DNA from 3 places in the Pseudomonas hormoni genome. Region 1 is predicted to be linked to each of the others. Evidence: predicted binding sites of a transcription regulator. Region 1 holds the regulator's gene; each other region holds the start of a gene.
The links. The regulator FliA, encoded in region 1, starts transcription of late flagellar genes. The targets are predictions, from matches to a motif close to CTAAAGTTTNNNNNNNNNNNGCCGNTAA.
Positions count from the first base shown of each region.

Region 1 (4,210 bases):
TACCGCATCGGCGCTCAGGAACAACTCAAGACCCTGGGCCGGATCCTCAACGTGTCGGTCACCCACGTCGACCCGGGCCAGTCCCTGGTGCAGGCGCTGGACCCATTGCTGCGCAAGCGTGTGGTGCTGATCGATACCGCGGGTCTTCAGGCCAGCGATCCGGCACTGCGTATGCAGCTCGAAAGCCTGGCCGGTCGAGGCATCAAATCAAAAAATTATCTGGTTCTGGCAACCACCAGCCAGAAACAGGTTCTAACCGCCGCTTATCACAGTTACAAGCGCTGCGGGCTCGCTGGCTGCATCCTGACTAAACTGGATGAAACGGCAAGCCTGGGCGAGGTGCTGAGCCTGGCAATCAGTCATGAGTTGCCGGTGGCTTACCTGACCGATGGGCCGCGGATTCCGGATGATTTGCATCTGCCGCGTCGTCATCAGTTGGTCAGCCGTGCCGTCAGCGTGCAAATGCAGGAAGAACCCAGCGAAGAAGCCATGGCTGACATGTTCGCTGATATTTACCACAGCCCGACCAAGCAGGTTGGCTGAGGTATTAATGAACAGTTTTTGTACCTACATCGATGGTCTGCCATGCATTGTTCCGTTTGTGAACGCGCAGCCAGTAATGTGGCCTCCGTCTATGCAAGACAAGGTAAAGAAATAACATGGGCAGCATGCATCCCGTACAGGTGATCGCGGTGACCGGCGGCAAAGGTGGCGTCGGGAAGACTAACGTGTCAGTGAACTTGTCCCTGGCTCTAGCTGAGCTAGGCCGGCGCGTCATGCTGCTGGACGCCGATCTGGGTCTGGCGAACGTCGACGTCCTGCTGGGACTGACACCCAAACGCACCCTGGCCGACGTCATCGAAGGCCGCTGTGAGCTGCGCGACGTGTTGTTGCAGGGGCCAGGCGGCATCCGCATCGTCCCGGCCGCGTCCGGCACTCAGAGCATGGTGCATCTGAGCCCGGCACAACACGCCGGCCTGATCCAGGCGTTCAGCGATATCGGCGACAACCTCGACGTCCTGGTGATCGACACCGCTGCGGGCATCGGTGACTCGGTAGTCAGTTTCGTTCGCGCCGCGCAGGAAGTCTTGCTGGTGGTTTGCGACGAACCGACCTCGATCACCGACGCCTACGCACTGATCAAACTGCTGAACCGCGACTACGGCATGAACCGTTTCCGCGTCCTGGCCAACATGGCCCAGAGCCCGCAGGAAGGTCGCAACCTGTTTGCCAAGTTGACCAAGGTCACGGATCGCTTCCTCGACGTCGCCTTACAATACGTCGGTGCGGTGCCGTACGACGAAAGCGTGCGCAAGGCCGTTCAGAAGCAGCGCGCGGTCTATGAAGCTTTCCCGCGTTCCAAGTGCTCCCTGGCCTTCAAGGCCATCGCACAAAAGGTCGATACCTGGCCGCTGCCTGCCAACCCGCGTGGGCACCTGGAGTTTTTCGTCGAGCGCCTCGTGCAACAAACGGCAGGACCCGTGCTATGACAGCCAGCGGTTACAACCTATACAAGAAATCGGCACGTGACGCGCAGTACGAGCTGATCGAGCGTTACGCGCCACTGGTCAAACGCATTGCCTACCACTTGCTGGCGCGACTGCCAGCCAGTGTCCAGGTCGAAGACCTGATCCAGGCCGGCATGATCGGCCTGCTTGAAGTATCGACCAAATACGACGCCAGCAAAGGCGCGAGTTTCGAGACGTACGCGGGCATTCGAATCCGCGGCGCGATGCTCGATGAAGTCCGCAAGGGGGACTGGGCGCCACGTTCGGTCCACCGCAATACCCGCATGGTCAGCGACGCAATTCGCTCGATTGAAGCTAAAACCGGCCGTGACGCTAAAGATCACGAAGTTGCGGCCGAACTCCAATTGAGTCTCGATGATTACTACGGGATTTTGAACGACACCCTGGGCAGCCGGTTATTCAGTTTCGACGATCTGTTGCAGGACGGCGAACACGAAGGGCTGCACGAGGATGGCGCGAGCGCTCATCTCGAGCCGTCACGCGATCTGGAAGATGAACGCTTCCAGGCGGCGCTGGCGGACGCGATTGCCAATTTGCCGGAGCGTGAGCGACTGGTGTTGGCGCTGTACTACGACGAAGAGTTGAATCTCAAGGAAATCGGTGAGGTCCTGGGGGTCAGCGAATCTCGAGTCAGCCAGTTACACAGCCAGTGCGCGGCCCGTTTGCGGGGGCGTTTGGGGGAGTGGCGAGCGCGCTGAAGGCAGTGTGGGGACACTGCGAACGTGGCTGGTGTGGTGTTGAACTGCGCCGGTCTCGATCTGTTGTGCTCCAGACAGTCATTGAGTGCTTTGCCGGATTGATTGAAATGGCGCGTCCAGGTGCTGGGCGCGTTTAAGACTGCTTGGAGGTCGAATTGGACAAGAACATGAAAATCCTCATCGTTGATGACTTCTCAACGATGCGGCGGATCATAAAAAACCTGTTGCGTGACCTTGGGTTCACCAACACGGTCGAGGCTGACGATGGCGTTACTGCCATTCCGGTTCTCAACAGCGGAAGCATCGACTTTCTGGTAACGGACTGGAACATGCCTGGCATGACCGGTATCGATCTGCTGCGTCACGTGCGCGCCGATGAAAAGCTCAAGCACCTGCCGGTGCTGATGGTAACCGCTGAAGCCAAGCGCGAGCAGATCATCGAAGCGGCCCAGGCCGGTGTTAACGGCTATGTGGTCAAACCCTTCACGGCCCAGGCGTTGAAAGAAAAAATCGAGAAGATTTTCGAACGCATCGGTTGAGAAACTGCGCCACGGGGGAGCTATGGACCACAACGAATCTTCACAGGGCGATTTTGAGTCGACCCTGAAAAAACACGCGGTCGAACTGGTCGAAAGCCTTGAAAAAGGCAAGTTCGGCGACGCTGTGCAATTGATCCATGAGCTCAATCAGACCCGTGACCGCGGCCTGTATCAGGAAGTGGGCAAGCTCACTCGCGAGCTGCATAGCGCGATCGTCAATTTCCAGATTGACCCGCACATGCCGCAAGCCGAGGAAGTGTCCCAGATCACAGATGCCACCGAGCGTCTGGGCTACGTTGTCAAGCTGACAGAGGCCGCAGCCAACCGCACCATGGACCTGGTCGAAAACTCTACGCCGTTGGTCAATAGCCTGAGCGATGAAGCCCAGGCGCTGAGCACGGACTGGGGACGGTTCATGCGTCGCGAAGTCGGGGCTGAAGAGTTTCGCGAGCTGGCACGGCGTGTCGACGGTTTCCTGACACGCAGCAGCGCGGACAACCGCGCGGTGTCGAGCAACCTCAACGACATTCTGCTCGCTCAGGATTATCAGGACCTCACAGGTCAAGTGATCAAGCGTGTGACCCAATTGGTCACCGAAGTTGAAAGCAACCTGCTCAAGCTCGTGCTTATGGCCAGTCAGGTGGACCGCTTTGCGGGCATCGAACATGACCGTGAAGCGATGCTTGCTGAAAAAGATCCGCAAAAACATCTCTCTCAGGGTGAAGGTCCGCAGATTCATGCCGATAAAAGAGAAGACGTTGTGTCCGGTCAGGACGATGTGGACGATTTGCTATCCAGCCTAGGGTTTTAGAATTTTAGGTATTTTAGGTTTTTAGACCTGTAGGAGCACACCCTTAATGAGCTTCGGCGCCGATGAAGAGATCCTTCAGGATTTCCTGGTTGAGGCCGGCGAGATTCTAGAGCAACTGTCCGAACAGCTGGTCGAGCTTGAAAGCCGACCGGATGATGCGGACTTGCTCAATGCAATTTTTCGCGGTTTTCACACTGTAAAAGGGGGCGCCGGCTTCCTCCAGCTCAACGAGCTGGTGGAGTGCTGTCACATCGCCGAGAACGTGTTCGACATCCTGCGCAAGGGTGAACGTCGCGTCGACTCGGAATTGATGGACGTGGTTCTCGAAGCGCTGGACGCGGTGAACAGCATGTTCAGCGAAGTCCGCGAACGCAGCCCGATCACGGCTGCCACGCCTGAATTGCTTGCGGCCCTGGCCCGTCTGGCCGAGCCGCAAACCGCCGATGAAGCCGCACCTGTGGCTGAAGTGGTGGAAGCACCGGCTGCCGAAGCCGAATCAGGCGACATCACCGATAACGAATTCGAACAACTGCTGGACTCGCTGAACGCCGTCAAGGCTCAGGCCGAGGCGCCTGTGGTTGCTCCGCTGCCTGCCGGCGATGCCGCGGCCAGCGACGAAATCACCGATGCAGA
Region 1 is NZ_CP075566.1:1,027,556-1,031,765, forward strand. It holds gene flhF (flagellar biosynthesis GTPase FlhF) at 1-543, shown strand, start outside; gene fleN (flagellar synthesis regulator FleN) at 660-1,490, shown strand; gene fliA (RNA polymerase sigma factor FliA) at 1,487-2,227, shown strand; gene KJF94_RS04750 (chemotaxis response regulator CheY) at 2,395-2,766, shown strand; gene KJF94_RS04755 (protein phosphatase CheZ) at 2,789-3,577, shown strand; gene KJF94_RS04760 (chemotaxis protein CheA) at 3,624-4,210, shown strand, end outside.

Region 2 (4,210 bases), 3.1 Mb from region 1:
ATCCAGCGCTTGCCGTCCGTCGTTCAACGCCACCACTTCGACACCGACCGTCTGCAGGCAACGCGTGACCTGCTTGCGCGCCACCGACGAGTCATCGACCGTCAGCACCCGCAGCGACAGCGCCTTGTGCTGGGTCTCGACATCGACCACACCGACGGAAATCGCTTCCGGTGTCGGCGCCACTTCTGCCAGGACCTTCTCGACGTCGATGATTTCGACTAACTGATTGTCGACCCGAGTCACAGCCGTCAGGTAATGATCGCGTCCGGTGCCCTTGGGAGGCGGATGAATCTCCTCCCAGTTCATGTTGACGATGCGTTCCACCGAGCGCACCAGGAAACCCTGGGTCTTGGTGTTGTATTCCGTGATGATCACGAAGGGATTGCTTTGATCTTTCAGCGCCCCGGAACCGGTCGCCATTGCCAGATCAAGGATCGGAATGGTCGCCCCCCGGATATTTGCCACACCGCACACGACAGGACTGGACTTGGGCATCAAGGTCAGCTTGGGGCATTGCAGCACCTCGCGAACCTTGAACACGTTGATCCCGTACAGCTGCTGGCCGTCGAGACGGAACAACAACAGCTCCAGGCGATTCTGCCCTACCAGTTGCGTGCGCTGGTTTACCGAATCCATTACACCAGCCATGCCCAGACTCCTACACCAACGCTAAGTGTGTTGCGACGCACATTCATCACTAAACGGCACGGCGCTTGCTTTTTAACTCTTATGAACACAGAACCGACATTTTTCCGACGCCTGACATCACCCTTCCGCAGACTGCTCTGGGCGATGTCGGCCGTTTGCCTGTTCAACGCTGGCAGCCCTGCCCTTGCTGACGCGGTTACCTTGCCTGACATGCTTATCGGCGTCACCCAGGGCTTTCTTGAATTCACCGTAGAAGACTATCTGGCGACCAGTCAAACGGAAGGTCGCTACGAAATCCAGGTCAACCAGCTCGATCCGCGACTGCGCATGCCCATGTGCGACAAGGAATTGACAGCCAGCCTCGAGAGCCCGGCCAAGCCATTGGGCCGGGTCACGGTCAAGGTTCGCTGCGAGGGAACCTCCCCCTGGACGGTGTTCGTACCCGCTCAAGTCCGCCTGTTTCGCGACGTCGTGACCACCACCCGCCCCCTGCGCCGCGCCGACATTGTCGAGCCCGCTGACGTGCTCCTGCGCGAACGTGATATCAGCCTGATCAACCAGGGTTACCTGACGACCCTCGAACAGGCGATCGGCCAGCGACTTACCCGACCAATGGTCGCCGATCAGGTGATTACCCTCGTTCACCTCGAACAGGCGGAAGTCATTCGCAAGGGTGATCAGGTGGTCATTACCGCCCACAGTGGTACGCTCAGCGTGCGAATGCCCGGCGAAGCGCTGTCCAACGGCGGTATGAGCGAGCAGATTCGCGTGAAAAACCTCAACTCCAAGCGGGTCATCAAGGCGCAAGTCACTGCGCCGGGCCAGGTGGAAGTGTCTATGTAGGCACCCTTTCCTGAAGAAGTGGCGTTGCCCGAGGCTGTTCCCTAAACTGTGCCGCATGCAGAAGAAGTGCTGGCGCATGCAGGCTCATTGATAAATGGGTCTAAAGTTTTCACAGGGAGAGCCGAAAACATGGCAAGCGTCCAAATACTCAGAGGTTTTTTACCATGGTCATCGATTTCAGCCGTTTGAACAGCTCCTCGTCACTTACGGGCAGTACACGTACCAGCGTTGCCAAGGAAACTGCCGAAGCCGGCAAATCCGCGCCGCTGAATACCCCGGCCGAACAGGCCAGTACCGTCAAAAGCGGGGAATCGGTACACCTCAGCAATGAGGCTCAACAGTTGCAACAGGTCACTGACAAGCTGCGCGATCAGCCTGCCGTCGACAAAGCCCGCGTGGCCGAGTTGAAAGCAGCGATTGCCGATGGCAGCTACAAAGTCGACAGCAACCGTGTAGCCAGCAAACTGCTCAACTTCGAAGCCCAGCGCTAGGCCACGGCCCGCGCCAGGCTTTTGGACGCTTAAAACCCAAGGCCAGCCATGCACGACACTAACTTACTGCAACTGATCACCGACGACTTTGCTCCAGCGCAACACTTGCTGGAGTTACTGCAAACCGAGTCTATCGCCTTGCACGGTCGTGACATGCCACTGCTCGAAGATATTCTGGCGCAGAAACAGGCATTGATCATTCTGCTCGAACAGCATGGCCGCAAGCGCAGTGAAATCCTCGCCAGCCTCAATCTGCCGGTCAATCGCAACGGTCTGGAGCAACTGGCCAGCCATTCGAGCATCGGCGAAGAGTTGCTGGCGCAGAGCGATGTGCTGACCGACCTTCTGGCTCAATGCCAGGCGGCGAACGTCAATAATGGCCAGTCGATCCTGGTCCAGCAGGCCGCCACGGCCAACCAGCTGAAAATCCTTACCGGCGGCGAACCGCCTGCCCTTTATGATGCCCGCGGATCAACCGCCAAGCTTGCGAAGCCACGCCCGCTCAGTCAGGCTTGAGCCTTCAAATGACCACGCCCTATCAAGACTCGCAACATGCTGGCAATATGCTAGCCAGCCGTAGTCATATTTGTCTGGAGATTGATGAACCGTGTCCAATGCCTTAACCGCGGAAGATGCCCCGCAGCCACCCAAGGTGCTTACCACGCCTTTGGAAATCTCCGGCAACCTGCGCCAACTGCAAGAAAGCCATGATCCGCTGATCATCACGTTCCATGAGCGCACTCAGCGCTTCCAGAGCTATCTGGTGGACGTGGACCGCGAAGGCCGCACCATCGCGCTCGACGAAATGATCCCGCGTGACGGCGAACGCTTCCTGCTGGCCGGCGAACCGTTCAAGGTCGAAGGCTTTCACGAAGGCGTGCGCATCGCCTGGGAAAGCAACGGTCAACTGACCATCGACGAATCCGGTGACAGTCGCTGCTATCGCGGCCCGCTGCCGGATGAAGTGGTGTATCACCAGCGCCGCAATGCCTTTCGCGCCGCATTGAAATTGGCGCAATTGGTCAACGTCGAGCTGGACGGTGAAAAGCTCAAGGCGCCGATCAACGGCAAGCTGCTGGACATTTCCGCCACCGGCTGCAAGTTGCGCTTCGAAGGCGACATTACCGGCAGCCTGCAACTGGGCCAGGTCTACGACCGTTTCGCCGCCGCCCTGCCCTTCGGCAAAATGACGGCACCGGTCGAACTGCGCTACCTGCACTTCGAAGAAAAAATCTCCACCACCTTCGCCGGCATCCGCTTTCACAACATGAGCGGCTTGGTGCAGCGTCAGGTCGAGCGCTTCGTCTATCAGCTTCAGCGCGAAGCGCGACGCTTCGACAAAGACGACCTGTAATAGCGCTTCAATAAAAAACGGGCAGTCCCTTGCGGTGACTGCCCGTTTTTTTATGCCCGGGTTTTAAGGCCTGGCCTCGGTGAAGCTTTGCTCGCGACCTGTGTCAGGGTCCTCCGGGGGTGGAGTGGTTTCTGTCTCCGCCTCCGGTTCAGGGCTCGGCTCAGGATTGACCGGGCTGTGCATCTGGTCCTGCACCACTTGTTCATCGACACGCGGGTCAAGACAAGCCACCAGCGGCGAACTCGACATGCTGTCCGGCATGGCGACGTGATGCAGCGGCGCATCGTCCACCTGATGCAGGTTGGTCACCGCTTTCGGGCGGATCCGCCACACCAGCACCAACGCGAAGAAACTGAAGAAGGCGTAGAGCATCTGACTGCCGAACATCTTCATCAGCACCCCGGCGACCAGCGGCCCGATACTGGCGCCGACACCGTAGGTCACCAGCAACATCGCCGTCAGCGACACCCGGCGATCGCCCTCGACGTGGTCATTGGAGAACGCCACCGCCAATGGATACAGGCAAAACTTCACCAATGCACAGAGGAAGCCGGCGATAAACAGCACCTCCAGCGGCACCTGCTTCATGATCGCCAGCGGCAAGGCGGCAACGGCCAGGAACAGCGCAAAACAGCGGATCAACAGCGCCCGGTCATAACGGTCAGACAACCAGCCCAACGGCCACTGCACCAGCAGGCCGGCAAAAATGCAGCTACCCATGAACAGACCGACCTGCTCCGTGGACAACCCTTGCTGCGACGCATACAGCGGCGCCAGACCGTAGAACGAACCGATGATCAGTCCCGCCCCCAGCACCGTACTCAACGACTGTGGCACGCGCTTGATGAAGAAGCGCGGCTCCATCGGCGCCGGG
Region 2 is NZ_CP075566.1:4,155,907-4,160,116, forward strand. It holds gene KJF94_RS19350 (chemotaxis protein CheV) at 1-648, opposite strand, end outside; gene flgA (flagellar basal body P-ring formation chaperone FlgA) at 730-1,491, shown strand; gene flgM (flagellar biosynthesis anti-sigma factor FlgM) at 1,656-1,982, shown strand; gene KJF94_RS19365 (flagella synthesis protein FlgN) at 2,031-2,498, shown strand; gene KJF94_RS19370 (flagellar brake protein) at 2,590-3,336, shown strand; gene KJF94_RS19375 (MFS transporter) at 3,400-4,210, opposite strand, start outside.
Region 2: the regulator FliA is predicted to act here: its motif matches at 1,592-1,619, upstream of flgM (flagellar biosynthesis anti-sigma factor FlgM).

Region 3 (4,210 bases), 1.7 Mb from region 1:
GTAGCCGTCCATGCTGCCCAGTGCGTTACCGAGGGCAAAGCCTTTGATGTCGGTCGTAGGCAGTGCCAACGCTTCGGTGACGGAGCGCAGCACGTAGCTGCTACCATCCTGACTCACCGCCTCCAGGCCCGAACCGCTGAGCAAGTGGCTTAGCGCCTGATCCGCTGAGTACTCTCCTTGCACGCCGGGGGACTGAAGTCCCGCCGTTTGCGAAGGCGTGGTCGATAACGTAATGCCCGCCTGACGCGCAAACTGATTGAGTACATCGCTCAATGGCCCGGCGGCAATGTTGTAGCGATGGCTGCTGACCGCGCTGCTCCCTGCTGCCACAGCGGATATCGGCAATAGACCCACACCCAGCGCGGTAGAGAACAACGCTGCGCGAATGGCGTGACGCAAGGCGCCGGAATCCGCGGCGAAATTAGGAAGGTTCTTACTGATGTTGCGGACAGACATTGTAGGTTTCCGTAGGAAGTCGCTGAAGTCAGAGTTGAAGTGCTTACTGACTAAGCCGGCCTTGCACGGAAAACCCGCCAAAAAAATTCATGCCTGCCGCTCCAGCGTCACCCACCAGCGTGTGCGGTAACGCAATTGCACCGGTAAGGTTTGCGGAAGGATGGCCAGTAGCTTGTCGGTGTTTTCCAGGCGGAAAACACCGGACAGGCGCAGGTCGGCAATGTCCGCTGCGCACGTCAGATATCCGGGCCGATAGCGTCCGACCTCCTGCAGGAAATCGCCCAGACGCATGTTGCGGGTGATGATCAGACCATCGACCCAGGCGCCGGCATCCATGCTCAGCGGTGGGGCCGGGCGCGCCCGCTGGTGATCGATCAGATAGCTCTGTCCGGCATGAACCTGAGTAGGCACGCCATCGGCAGGCATTGGCGAGTGGATTACCACCATGCCGCTGGTCACACTGAGCCGCGTGCAGTCCGCTTCCTGGCGGAGGATGAAACGTGCCGCCACACCCTCATACACACCTTGTCGACTTTGCACCCGTAGCGGTCGATCAAACGAAGCTCCTTCATCGGCACCGCCGCACGTCACGATGATTTCGCCGCGGGCCAGTTTGATCAATCGCTGGTGCGCGGTGTAGTCCAGATCCACCGCGCTCGCCGTATTCAGTTCCAGCCGCGTGCCGTCCGGTAGCTGGAAACCACGACGCTCGCCAGTGGCGGTGGCGAAATCGGCGGTCCACTGCTGCCAGCCGGTCACATCCCTGCCCAACCATGCAGCCGACCCCATCAGCACTGCGCCGGATAGCAGCTTCAAGGCCTGGCGTCTGCCCAATCCTTGAACACTGTTTTCCAAGGTGTTGAAGGCGACGTGAGCACCGGGCACCGCACGCAGGTTGCTGCTCAGTTCGGCCTGCAGGGATTGCACCCGTTGCCAAGCCACCTCGTGCTCATGGTGTTCCGCCCGCCAGACATCGCATTGCTGACGCAGCCGGGCATTGTTCGCGTTGTTTCGCAGGCGCAGCAGCCAGTGGATGGCTTGTTTGACCACCTGTTGATGAGGCTCGCCACGGCGGTTCACCGACAGATTATCCACAGGCATCATGCTTCGTACCGCAGCAGGTAGCAGTGAAACAGGGCGTCGGCGACGTAGCGTTCCACTGAACGGAGAGACAAGCCCATCTGTTCGGCAATCTGTTTGTGAGTCAGCCCTTCGCACTGTGCCAGCAGAAACGCCTGACGCACTTTTGGCTTCAGTCCTTCAAGCATGCGCGCGATGCTTTCCAGCAATTCAAGCACCAGCGCCCGGGCTTCCGTGCTCGGCGTTTCGGCCTCTGGCAAATGGGCGATGGTTTCCAGGTACGCGCGCTCGATTTCTTCGCGGCGCCAATGATCGATCACCAGGCCGCGAGCAATCGTTCGCAGAAACGCGCGAGGGGCCTTGAGTTCCAGGCGTTCGGTTCTTTGCAGCAGGCGTACAAACGTGTCCTGGGCCAGGTCCGCCGCATCGGCGGCGTTGCCCAGTCGCGCGCGCAGCCACGTGTTGAGCCAACCGTGATGGCTACTGTAAAGCGACTGTACAGCAAACTCAGGTGAGGACATGAACGCGACAGCCCGGACGTCACAAATGATAATTAGTCGCATTGTCATCAAGGGTTGGGGAATTTGCAACCGCCGCTCGCACAACCGTCATCACGGAAATGCTACTCAGGCGCTCTAGCACGCCGTTCGGCGGGTATCTGACGGAAGTGCCGACCATTTCGTACATGTCCCTAAGATTAATCCCGTTTGTGCCGACAGACTGGTGAGACATGCGTGCACCAAAGTAGAGCGGCCACAGAAGCCACTTGAGCTTTACATGGAATGTTGCAACCCGGAACGCATCCCCACTTTCTGCATAGAAGTCCCATGAAATGAATCTTAAGTTCAGCCATAAAATCCTGTTGGCCGCCTCCGGCGTCGTGGTGCTGGCTTTTGCGTTGTTCACTTTGTACAACGACTATCTGCAGCGAAATACCATTCGGCAAAACCTCGAATCCTCTGTTCAACAGGCCGGCGACCTGACCGCCAGCAGTGTGCAGAACTGGATGAGCGGCCGCGTACTGGTGCTGGAAAACCTCGCGCAGAACGTCGCTCATCAGGGCGCCAATGCCGATCTGCCGGGCTTGGTTGATCAGCCGGCCTTCACCTCGAACTTTCAGTTCACGTACGTCGGCCAGACCAATGGCGTGTTCACCCAGCGCCCCGACGCGAAGATGCCGGACGGCTACGATCCGCGTCAGCGTCCCTGGTACAAGCAAGCGGTTGCCGCTGACAAAACCATGCTGACCCCGCCTTACATGGCCGCCGTCGGCGGCTTGGTCGTAACCATCGCCCTACCGGTGAAAAAGAACGGCGAATTGCTCGGCGTGGTCGGCGGTGACCTGAGCCTGGAAACCCTGGTGAAGATCATCAACTCGGTGGATTTCGGCGGCATCGGCCATGCGTTTCTGGTCAGCGCCGACGGTCAGGTGATCGTCAGTCCGGACATAGACCAGGTCATGAAAAACCTGAAGGACATCTACCCTAACGCAGGCCTGCGCATCGAGAAGGGCAATCAGCAAGTCACCCTGAACAACCAGGAACGCATCCTCTCGTTCACCCCGGTCAACGGGTTGCCGAATGCGGCGTGGTACATAGGTCTGTCGATCGACAAGGACAAGGCCTACGCACCATTGAGCCAGTTCCGCACCTCGGCGTTGATCGCGATGTTCATCGCCGTGGCCGTGATTGCAGTGCTGTTGAGCCTGTTGATCAATGTGCTGATGCGACCGCTGACCACCATGGGTCGAGCGATGCAGGACATCGCCCAGGGCGAAGGCGACCTGACCCGTCGTCTGGCCGTTGAAAGCAAAGACGAATTCGGTGAACTGGGCGGTTCTTTCAACCAGTTCGTGGAGCGGATTCATGCGTCGATTTCAGAGGTGTCGTCGGCCACTCGCCAGGTTCATGACCTGTCGCAACGGGTGATGGCATCGTCCAACGCCTCGATCGTCGGCTCTGACGAGCAAAGTGCGCGCACCAACAGTGTGGCGGCGGCGATCAACCAATTGGGCGCCGCAACCCAGGAAATCGCTCGCAACGCCGCCGATGCCTCGCAGCACGCCAGCGGCGCGAGCGAGCAGGCGGATGACGGTCGTCAGGTGGTGGAAAAAACCATTCTGGCCATGACCGAGCTGTCGCAGAAAATCAGCCTGTCCTGCACGCAGATCGAAACCCTCAACGCCAGCACCGATAATATCGGGCACATTCTCGATGTGATCAAAGGCATCTCTCAGCAGACCAACTTGCTGGCGCTCAACGCGGCCATCGAAGCGGCCCGTGCCGGTGAAGCCGGGCGTGGTTTTGCCGTTGTGGCGGACGAGGTGCGCAACCTGGCCCATCGCACGCAGGAGTCGGCCGAGGAGATTCACAAGATGATCACTTCGCTGCAGATCGGCTCACGCGAAGCGGTGACCACCATGAACGCCAGTCAGGTCTCCAGCGAAGAGAGCGTCGAAGTGGCGAACCAGGCCGGTTTGCGTCTGGTCAGCGTGACCCGGCGTATAGGCGAAATTGACGGCATGAACCAGTCGGTGGCCGCTGCGACCGAGGAGCAGACCGCGGTAGTAGAGACCCTCAACGTTGACGTCAACCAGATCAACCTGCTGAACCAGCAGAGCGTGGCCAACCTCAATGAAACGTTGAAGGATTGCGATGCGTTGTCGTTGCAGGCG
Region 3 is NZ_CP075566.1:5,829,643-5,833,852, forward strand. It holds gene KJF94_RS27160 (TonB-dependent siderophore receptor) at 1-456, opposite strand, end outside; gene KJF94_RS27165 (FecR domain-containing protein) at 544-1,557, opposite strand; gene KJF94_RS27170 (sigma-70 family RNA polymerase sigma factor) at 1,557-2,057, opposite strand; gene KJF94_RS27175 (methyl-accepting chemotaxis protein) at 2,369-4,210, shown strand, end outside.
Region 3: the regulator FliA is predicted to act here: its motif matches at 2,228-2,255, upstream of KJF94_RS27175 (methyl-accepting chemotaxis protein).